3 linked regions of the Runella sp. SP2 genome follow. The protein of the gene in region 1 interacts with the protein of each later gene in a pairwise test. Links are inferred from orthologs where the notes say so. Each region holds a gene or a part of one and is shown on either strand. Other genes may lie near its edges.

Region 1 (3,058 bases):
GTACCTCCACCAGCAGCGAAAACGCAATGGCGAAGTATAAATAACCTTTTGGAACAGAGCCTACGTGAGTACCAAAGAAAGATACATTAGCAAGGTGCGCACCTTCGGCAATGAGCATAAATCCAATGGCAATCAAGAAGGCTAAACCGAGCATCTGTACTGAAGGGTGACGGTTGACAAAATCGCCAACAGGGCCTGAGAATGCCATCATAATGATGACCGAAAGTACTACCGAAATAATCATTACCGTGACGTTTTGAGTAAGTCCAATGGCCGTCAAAATGGAGTCAATCGAAAAAACGACGTTGATAAGTGCAATTTGCATCACCACATTTGTCAACTTGCTTGCGGCACTTCCTTTTGGTTTTTGAACTTCTTCTTCCGCACCTTCTAATTTATGGTGAATCTCTGAGGTACTTTTGTACAACAAAAACAATCCTCCGACCACTAAAATGACACTTTGACCAGAAAAGGCCGCATGGAACCAGCCCGCGTCGATGTGTGTAAAGGGTTTGGACAGCGAAATGATGAAAGAAATTCCAAACAACAGGGTTACGCGGAAAATCATGGCCAACAACAAACCAATGTTACGCGCTTTGGGCTGGTCTTTGCGGGCAAGTTTGTTGGCAGCAATTGAGATGAAAATGATGTTGTCAATCCCCAAAACAATTTCTAGGAATGTAAGGGTTAACAAACTAACGATGGCCTCTGCAGTAAATAGTGAATCCATTTTGATAAATGAGTGAGTAAATAAGTTGTTTAGTTAAGAAAGTTCAAAATTGAAGGGCTATTCGGTTTCAATAAGCTAATTTTACACGAAAAAACCAAACCCTCCATGAGTGGTAAAAAAATAACCTCAAAACTTCCCAACGTCGGTACAACGATATTTACGGTAATGTCTGCTTTGGCAGCAGAACACAAAGCCATTAACCTTTCGCAGGGTTTTCCTGATTTTGACATGCCCGAGGAGCTGGTTAATCTTACGTGCGAAGCACTGCAAAATGGTTATAATCAATATTCGCCCATGGCGGGTTGGATGCCATTGCGGGAGAGTATCGCTGCCAAAGTGCATGATTTGTACGGTGTTGAAATTAATCCTGATTCCGAAATTACCATTACCCCAGGCGGAACGTACGGGATTTATACGGCTTTTACCACCGTGTTACAGCCTGGCGACGAGGTAATTGTGTTTGAACCCGCCTACGATAGTTACATTCCTAACATTGAAATCAACGGTGGGGTAGCGGTTCGGATTCCGCTGGAGTTTCCGACCTATCGTATCAATTGGGAATTGGTTCGGGCTAAAATTACGCCCCGCACCCGCATGATTGCGCTCAATACGCCGCACAATCCTACGGGTAGTATTTTGCGGGCTTCGGACATCGAACAACTGCGGCAGCTAGTGGAGGAGTTTGATTTGCTCATCATGTCCGACGAGGTGTATGAACATTTGATTTACGACGATGAGCCTCATCAAAGTATTTTGAGGTACGAAGATTTGCGCCAACGAGCGTTTGTTAATTTTTCGTTTGGGAAGGTTTATCATTGCACTGGCTGGAAAATGGGGTACTGTATTGCGCCACCTGCGTTTACGGCCGAGTTTCGTAAAGTGCATCAATTCAACTGTTTTAGCTGCTATACACCTGCCCAAGTGGCTTTGGCCGAATATCTGAAAAACAAGGAGGCTTACCGTTCAATTTCTGGTTTTTATCAAAAGAAGCGCGATTATTTTGCCGAATTGATGAAACAAACGCGTTTTAAACCGCTCCCGAGTTATGGTAGCTATTTCCAATTGTATCATTTCAACCACCTTTCCGATTTGTCCGACAAAGATTTTTCTATTTGGTTAACCAAAGAACACGGCGTGGCTTGCATTCCTGTTTCGGCTTTCTATCAAGAAGCTATCGATAACGGAGTTGTACGTTTTTGTTTTGCAAAAAAAGAAGAAACGCTCGAAAAAGCGGTAGAAAGATTGGTGAAACTGTAGTTGTGTGTCAAAATTGGGTTTCTCAAAATGCGCAACAAAGAAGAGGCGGGTTTTGAGAAACCCTCTACACAACGATCGGGTTTTGAGAAACCCTTTGCACAGTCGACACTATTTAATCACTCTCCTCACACCCACAAATCTCTTTTTATAATAGCTGGCATGAAGGACGTCGTAGCGGATGCCGCCTTTCCAAGCTGAATGAATGAATTTGACGTAGCCATCACTAACGGCAACAATCATTCCGACGTGGCCAATACGGGTGCTTTTTGAGTTGCTTCCTTTGAAGAAAATTAAATCACCTGGACGTGCTTCACCAAGGGCAATTTCCACTCCGTGGGAGATTTGGGCGGCGCTAGAATGGGGAAGGAGCATCCCAAATTTAGAAAAACAGTATCGTACAAAACCTGAACAGTCGAAGCCCTTGGGAGAACTCCCTCCTGAGCGGTAACGGTAACTAAGGTGTTTTTTTGCAAATGACAAAATATCAGTCGTTAACGAAGTATTTTGGGTCGAATCGACTGCTTGTTTTTGGGCAAAAGAAAAGGTCGATAAAAGGCATAATCCTAGAACAAAAATCCACTTCTTCATCAGTTAGGTACTTTTTTATAGGGTTGAACGCTTCCCCAAGTAAGTAAAGAAAGTTTTTTTTGCCAAATTTTTGGAAATAAAATTTATATCGTAATATTGCGATGAATTAGCGTTTTTAATGAAAATGGGAACAACAAAATCGGAAGTTTTTACCGTAGAAGAAAATCGAATTGCCGATTTGGCGAAGGCGTTTGCGCATCCTGCTAGGGTGGCTATTTTGCGCCTTTTAGCCGAGAAAAAAGCTTGCGTTTGTGGCGACCTTGTGGATGAATTACCGCTTTCACAAGCCACAGTTTCGCAACATTTGAAGGAATTGAAACGCATCGGAATCATCAAAGGGGACATTGCGCCTCCGCGCGTTTGTTACTGCATCGATGAAGAGGTTTGGAACGAAGCAATGCAATCTTTCGGGTTGTTGTTTTCGTCGTATCTTAAAAATAATTGCTGCTAAAATTTTTTGCTTATATTTATCGTAATATTACA
Region 2 (4,447 bases), 5.9 Mb from region 1 along the record:
AAGACTTAATCTATGCAACAAGACATTAAAAATGATTTGGTTTATTTGCTCAGAATGCTTGAATCAATTGGAAAAATACAGCTGTACATTGCTAATTTCGATAAAGCTATTGAGTTTTTTCGAGCTAATGACCAACAAAATTTCAATGCTTCTCTTATGTTACTTATTAATATTGGAGAGCAGTCCAATCGAGTAAGTAACATTCTTAAAATAAAACATTCTGATTTAGCATGGCTTCAGATAAAGAGTTTTCGTAATCGTGTAGCTCACGACTATATTGGTATTGACCGATTTATTGCATTTGACATTCTTCAAAACGAGTTGCCTACATTGAAACGCCAATTAGAACAAATTATACGTGTGGAAATGTTAGATGGTAATTTTGATAGAGAAGAATACAAACTCGCTCAAAATAGTGAATACTATACTCATATTGACTATAAAAATATTGAATAATCTCCCCAATTATGCAATTCTCCCACCTCCACTGCCACACCCAATATTCCCTACTCGACGGGGCGGCAGATATTAAGAAACTGTTTAAAAAGGCCAAAGCTGACGATATGCCCGCCATTGCCATTACTGACCACGGCAACATGTTTGGCGTATTTGAGTTTGTGGCCGAAGGACATAAACAAGGCATCAAACCCATCGTGGGCTGTGAGTTTTATTTGGTAGAAGACCGCCACAAAAAACAGTTTACCAAAGAACAAAAAGACGTTCGCCGCCACCAATTGCTGCTGGCCAAAAACGCCGAAGGCTATCGCAACTTGGCCAAACTCTGCTCGCTGGGCTTCATCGAAGGGATGTACGGCAAATACCCACGTATCGACAAAGAACTTCTAGTAAAATACCACAAAGGACTCATCGCCACGACTTGTTGCATTGGGGCAAGTGTACCACAGGCTATCATCAAAAAAGGTGAAGAGGCTGGACGCCAAGAGTTTAAGTGGTGGCTCGATTTGTTTGGGGATGACTATTACGTCGAAATCCAACGCCACGGTATTCGTGATCAAATCATTGCCAACGAAGCCTTGCTCAAATACGCCAAAGAGTTCAACGTCAAGGTGATATGTTCCAATGATAGCCACTATGTAGAACAAGACGACGCCAACGCTCACGATATTTTGTTGTGTGTCAATACGGGTGATAAACAATCAACACCTACCAACAAGGACTTTGATGACGAAAATCCGATGCCCAAAGGCACGCGCTTTGCGTTTTTCAACGATGAGTTTTATTTCAAAACCAAAGACGAAATGCTCAAAACGTTCAGTGATTTACCCGAATCGCTGGACAATACGCAAGAAATCGTTGACAAAGTAGAATTGTTAAAGCTCAATCGGGATATTTTATTGCCTAACTTCCCCATTCCCGACGAGTTTAAAAAGCACAGTATTTCGCAAATGATTGAGTTCAACGGTAAAATGAAAGAACTCACCGCCGACGTGCTCAATCAGTGGGAATACCTCAAACACTGGACTTTTGAAGGCGCCCGTAAGAAATACAAAGAAATTACGCCCGAAATTGAGGAACGACTCAACTTTGAGCTGAATACCATCAAAAACATGGGTTTTCCTGGCTACTTCCTTATCGTAGCCGACTTTATCCAAGCGGGGCGCGACATGGGCGTACTCATTGGGCCAGGGCGGGGGTCGGCGGCAGGGAGTGCCGTCGCCTATGCCATCGGAATCACCAACATCGACCCCATCAAGTACGACCTACTTTTTGAGCGTTTTTTGAATCCTGACCGTATCTCCATGCCCGATATTGATACGGACTTCGACGACGAAGGCCGTCAACGGGTGATAGATTATGTAGTGCAGAAATACGGTAAAAATCAGGTAGCCCAAATCATCACCTATGGTACAATGGCCGCTAAATCGTCGATTAAAGACGTGGCGCGGGTAATGGACTTACCGCTGCAAGAGGCCAATGCCGTGGTAAAACTCGTGCCCGATAAGCCTACTTATGGCATGAACCTCGACAAGGTTTTCAAAGTGCCTCTCGAAAAAATGGCGGAGGTTATCACGCCCGACGAGGTAGAAAACCTAAAAAAACTGCGTGAAATGCTGAAAGGCAACGACCTGACGGCCAAAGTCCTTAAAGAGGCTCAAAAGCTCGAAGGAACCGTCCGCAACGTAGGTATTCACGCCGCGGGGATTATCATTGCACCTTCTGATTTAACCGACTTGATTCCTGTCAGTACCTCCAAAGAATCAGACTTACTAATTACTCAGTACGAAGGAAAAATCATTGAAGATGCGGGGGTTATCAAGATGGACTTCTTGGGGCTTCGCAACTTGACCATCATCAAGGAAGCCCTTCGAATGATTGAGGCGAACCACGGAGTTAAAATTGAGATTGATTATATTCCACTGGACGATGTCAAAGTTTTTGAATTGTTCCAACGAGGGGATACCAACGCCGTTTTTCAGTTTGAATCCGACGGGATGAAAAAGTACATGCGCGAACTCAAACCTGACCGTTTTGAAGACCTTATCGCCATGAACGCCCTGTATCGTCCAGGCCCAATTGCGTACATTCCTAACTTCATCAACCGTAAACACGGCCGTGAAAAAGTAGAATACGACCTCCCCGAAATGGAGGAGTATTTGGCTGATACATACGGAATTTGTACTTATCAAGAGCAAATTATGTTGCTTTCGCAGAAAATGGCTGGCTTTACCAAAGGGGATGCCGACGTACTGCGGAAGGCTATGGGGAAAAAGCAGATTGAAGTTCTCAACAAGATGAAAAGCAAGTTCATCGACGGCGGAAAAAATAAGGGCCTTGATGAGAAAAAACTCGATAAAGTCTGGACCGACTGGGAAGCTTTTGCCTCGTATGCCTTTAACAAATCGCACTCTACTTGCTATGCCTTTGTAGCTTACCAAACGGCGTATCTCAAAGCCCATTACCCTGCCGAGTACATGGCGGCGGTCTTGACAAGTTCACTGGGAAACATCGAAAAAATCACGTTCTTCCTCGAAGAATGTAAAGCCCTCGGGATTCCTGTACTGGGGCCTGATGTCAACGAATCGGAACGTCGTTTTGGGGTAAACAAACGCGGCGAAATTCGTTTTGGATTAGGCGGAATCAAAGGAACAGGCGACGCCGCCGTAGAAAGTATCATCGAAGAACGAACCAAAAACGGGCCTTACAAAGACCTTTTTGATTTTATCACTCGGGTAAACTTGCGTACAGTCAACAAGAAAACCATCGAATCGTTGGCCTATGCGGGAGCGTTTGACTTGTTTGAAGAATACCACCGCGCGCAGTACTTCACGGCCGCCGAGGGCGAACAGCAAAACTTAATCGAAAAACTAATCAAATACGCCAACGCCGTTCAAGCCGATAAATCCAACGCACAAGCATCGCTGTTTGGTGGTTTTGGCGGAGGTGGCGCCGATATTGCCAAACCTAAAGCACCTAACGTCGAACGATGGAGCGATATTGAGCGGTTGCGTTTTGAAAAAGACGTGGTTGGCTTCTACATTTCGGGTCACCCGCTTGATATGTATCGTCTAGAATTGACCAACTTCTGTACCTGTACCCTCGACAAGGTGATGCTCACTTCCGAAGTTACCGAAACCAGTGATACCGAAGAAGGCGATACGCCTGCCGTTGCCAACGTAGAAATCGGCGGCCGTCCGCTCTTGTTTGGAAAAGATATTACCGTAGCAGGTATTGTGAGTAGCAGCCAAGTTAGAACTACCAAAACAGGAAACCCGTTTTGTATTTTTAAGCTCGAAGATTATGCAGGTTCGATGGAAATGGCGCTTTTTGGCGAAGATTTTGTGAAGTTTTCGGCTTACGTCCAAATGGGACACTTTTTGTTTGTCAAAGGCAAAATTCAAAACCGCTGGAAACAAGAAGATCAATACGAGTTTAAAATCACGTCGATGCAGCTTTTGAATGAAGTTCGTGAAAAACTCACCAAGGAAATCAAGTTGCAGTTGGATTTAGATTTACTGGATAGCGGTCTTGTAACCAAGCTCAACGAAGCCGTACAAGCCTATCCGGGTCACTGTGCGCTCACGGTATCGGTTGTGGATCATCAAAGTCGGACGGAGGTGAAACTTCAATCACGAACGCACCGAGTCGCGCCTACCAACGAATTTTTTAAACTGATAGAATCAATGGGAGGGGTGAATTTTTCGGTCAATTAAATCGACAATTACTTACGCCTTTTTTCGTTTATTAGAAAAAATTGCATTATGAAATATCCTCTCTACGGCCTTTTTGCGCTTTTGTTTACACAAATCCTAAAGGCACAAAATGCCCAAATTACCCTCAAAATGGCACCTGAGGCCACCAATTTTTCGGTGTCGCTGGTAACGGAAAAAATAAAGTTTCAGCCTTCGCCAGCCATTGGTTTGGCCGACGTTGAGTTTCTAAATATTGGTTATTTTGAAATTACCAACCAAAAAGTCGCCAATGCGGA
Region 3 (3,127 bases), 3.5 Mb from region 1 along the record:
CACATCCATTACTTCTCTCACTTGTGTTCCTAGTAAGACCTGTACAAGTGATAAAATCAATGTCCAAATAAGCCACTTGTTTATGAACGTTTTCTTTTTGATTTCAGCGAGTTGAACATCCCCAACATACGACCTTGCCATGGTATAAATCAATACAAATACGATGACAATAGCCAGCAACATGTGCAAAGTGACCATAACAGGAGCAAGCTCCGAAGATACCACTTTTGCACCCAACCAACCTTGAAACCCTACTAGCAAAAATGCCAGTAAGCTCATGTAAAAAATCGGTCGATCGCGTTTAAGAAAAGGAATTGAAGCGAGAAGAGTAGCAAAAATTAAGAGTCCTGTAAATACCCCAAAAAGCCGATTAAGGTATTCTGTCCAGGTCTTAAATACATTAAATTCTACCTCTCCTTTTAATTTGGCACCAAAAATTTCTTGGTAGTTGGCAGGTAGTTCAGAAACTTCTGTTGGAGGAACCCATGAGCCAAAACATTTTGGCCAATCGGGACAACCCATCCCAGAGCCAGTACTTCTAACAATCCCGCCGATTACAATCAAAACATAAACGACAACTACTGTTAGAAGTGCTAGCTTCTGAAATAAGCGATTAATTGTATCAGAATTAGTGTGACGCAAACTGGTCATTATAATTTTGAGCCTCAATTTCTTTTTCCTGCGCTATATACTCATTCTCATGCGGGAAGTTAGATTCGAGCGTTTGAGAGTGAGGAATATTTTGAGGAATAAAATCAACGTCAGATCCTGGCTTGCTATAATCGTATGGCCAACGATATACGGCAGGGATTTCTCCTACCCAGTTTCCGTGACCTACGTTTACTGGTGTTGTCCACTCCAAAGTATTTGAATTCCAAGGGTTTTGAGGTGCTACTTTACCTTTAAACATGCTGTAGAAGAAATTCCAAAGGAATATAAACTGAGCAAAGAAAGTAAAGATAGCAGCTATCGAAACAAACATGTTCAAATCAGTGAACGACTTACCAAAGTCAAAGCTTGTGAATTGGTAATAACGACGTGGGAAACCTGCAATACCAATGTAGTGCATTGGCATAAACACTAAATATACTCCAGCAAAAGTAAGCCAGAAGTGAATTTGACCAAGTGTGCTGTTAAGCATACGGCCAAACATTTTTGGATACCAGTGGTAAATACCTGCGAAGAATCCGAAAGCCGAAGCCGCACCCATTACGATGTGAAAGTGTGCTACCACAAAATAGGTATCGTGCAATTGAATATCTAGTGCCGAGTTTCCAAGAATGATACCTGTCAAACCACCTGACACGAACAACGATACCAGACCGATTGAGAACAACATACCTGGCGTAAAGACGATGTTTCCGCGCCACAAAGTTGTGATGTAGTTAAACGCTTTTACCGCCGAAGGAACCGCAATAATCAACGTCAAGAACATAAAGATTGAGCCCAAGAATGGATTCATACCCGTTACGAACATGTGGTGCGCCCATACGATAAAGGCAAGGAATGCAATCGCCATGATTGAGGCAATCATCGCACGGTAACCAAAGATTGGCTTACGGGCATTCGTTGCAATTACTTCTGATGTGATACCAAGGGCTGGCAACAATACGATATATACTTCTGGGTGTCCTAAGAACCAGAACAAGTGTTGGAACAAGATTGGACTACCACCAACGTTTGGCAAAGCTTCGCCATTGATATAAATTTCTGACAGATAGAAGCTTGTTCCGAAATGACGGTCAAAAATCAACAATAAGGCTGCTGAAAGCAATACAGGGAAAGAGATAATTCCCAATACAGCCGTGATTAAGAATGCCCAAATTGTCAATGGAAGACGCGTGAAAGTCATACCACGTGTACGAAGGTTGATTACGGTTGTAACATAGTTCAAACTTCCCAACAATGAAGACATGATGAAAATCGCCATACTTGATAACCAGAGTGTCATCCCCATTTCAGAACCCATGTGGGCTTGTGGTAATGCACTTAGCGGCGGATAAATCACCCAACCACCTGCTGCTGGCCCTGTTTCAAGGAAGATTGAGATAAACATCAATAAACCTGAAACAAAGAATAACCAAAACGAAAGCATGTTCAAAAACCCTGATGCCATATCACGAGCTCCAACTTGCAATGGAATCAAGAAGTTACTGAAAGTTCCACTCAAACCTGCCGTCAATACAAAGAATACCATGATGGTACCGTGCATGGTTACAAGGGCAAGGTAAAAGTTAGGGTCTAATGCGCCTGTTTCAGTAATCCAGCCACCTAGAAATGGTTTTAACCAGCTCAAGTTTGCCCCAGGAAACCCTAGTTGCAAACGGAAGATAACCGACATAGCAGCTCCAATGATAGCCCAAAAAATACCAGTTATCATGTACTGTTTGGCTATCACTTTGTGATCTTCAGAGAAGATATATTGGCGCCAGAAGTTTAACTCGTGGTGCTCATGTTCATCGTGAGAGTGGACATCATGTCCCAAGTTAGCCTCTACTACTGACATTTTTATTTTGATTTTAAAGTTATAATTTCTATTAACGCATCGATGCACTTGCGGCCGCAGCCGAACCTGTAGAAGCAGTGGTACTGTCAGTTTCTTCTACGTAAGGAGCATAATTCATTGCCTTTGCACGCAATTTTTCTGGGATTTTAGAGATAAACTTAGGGTTCGCCTCCAAAATAGTCGATAGCAAAGGTTTTTGTTGTTGTTTCCAAGCATCAGCAGAAGCCTTGTCTTCAACAATCAGGCGCAAGCGCATTGCAAAGTGACCACGTCCACATACCTCAGTACATGCAATTTCGTAGTCGAAATTAGGGTTGTTTAACTCTGCCCGCATTTGCTCCGTTGACTTATCAGGAATAAACCAAAATTTCGTTGGCATACCAGGAACTGCGTCCATTTTGACACGCATGTGAGGAATATACACACTGTGCAAAACGTCACGAGCTCGGATTTTCAACAAAACAGGCTTACCTACTTCCACGTGCATTTCACTTGGATTGATAAAATCATCCATTGATGCTTCGTCTGAATAATCAACGCCCATTTCGTTATCTGAAGTGATTAACTTGTAGTTATAAGCTCCAAGCTTATTATCCTGAACACCTCCATAACGAACAATCC

The links.
Region 2: the proteins of DTQ70_RS05295 (region 1) and dnaE interact in binary tests that used the Escherichia coli proteins (3 or more experiments, as listed by UniProt). The link is inferred for Runella sp. SP2 from one-to-one orthologs.
Region 3: the proteins of DTQ70_RS05295 (region 1) and DTQ70_RS18980 interact in binary tests that used the Escherichia coli proteins (3 or more experiments, as listed by UniProt). The link is inferred for Runella sp. SP2 from one-to-one orthologs.

What each region holds. Positions count from the first base shown.
Region 1 is NZ_CP031030.1:1,268,476-1,271,533, forward strand. What follows is about bases 10-2,911. They hold DTQ70_RS05295 (methionine aminotransferase), read left to right. Parts: upstream 10-835; coding sequence 836-1,987; downstream 1,988-2,911. Other genes in these bases: DTQ70_RS05290 (TerC family protein), read right to left, coding at 10-730; DTQ70_RS05300 (C40 family peptidase), read right to left, coding at 2,096-2,575; DTQ70_RS05305 (helix-turn-helix transcriptional regulator), read left to right, coding at 2,700-2,911. Outside these bases: more of DTQ70_RS05290, read right to left, coding at 1-9; more of DTQ70_RS05305, read left to right, coding at 2,912-3,026. UniProt on the Escherichia coli protein: Shows aminotransferase activity with methionine and histidine as substrates, and to a lesser extent also with phenylalanine.
Region 2 is NZ_CP031030.1:7,143,107-7,147,553, forward strand. What follows is about bases 82-4,372. They hold dnaE (DNA polymerase III subunit alpha), read left to right. Parts: upstream 82-467; coding sequence 468-4,172; downstream 4,173-4,372. Other genes in these bases: DTQ70_RS28750 (DUF86 domain-containing protein), read left to right, coding at 82-456; DTQ70_RS28760 (hypothetical protein), read left to right, coding at 4,221-4,372. Outside these bases: DTQ70_RS28745 (nucleotidyltransferase family protein), read left to right, coding at 1-29; more of DTQ70_RS28750, read left to right, coding at 13-81; more of DTQ70_RS28760, read left to right, coding at 4,373-4,447. UniProt on the Escherichia coli protein: DNA polymerase III is a complex, multichain enzyme responsible for most of the replicative synthesis in bacteria. This DNA polymerase also exhibits 3' to 5' exonuclease activity. The alpha chain is the DNA polymerase catalytic subunit.
Region 3 is NZ_CP031030.1:4,748,741-4,751,867, forward strand. What follows is about bases 68-3,038. They hold DTQ70_RS18980 (cbb3-type cytochrome c oxidase subunit I), read right to left. Parts: upstream 2,507-3,038; coding sequence 629-2,506; downstream 68-628. Other genes in these bases: DTQ70_RS18975 (heme A synthase), read right to left, coding at 68-651; DTQ70_RS18985 (cytochrome c oxidase subunit II), read right to left, coding at 2,538-3,038. Outside these bases: more of DTQ70_RS18975, read right to left, coding at 1-67; more of DTQ70_RS18985, read right to left, coding at 3,039-3,127. UniProt on the Escherichia coli protein: Cytochrome bo(3) ubiquinol oxidase is the terminal enzyme in the aerobic respiratory chain of E.coli that predominates when cells are grown at high aeration.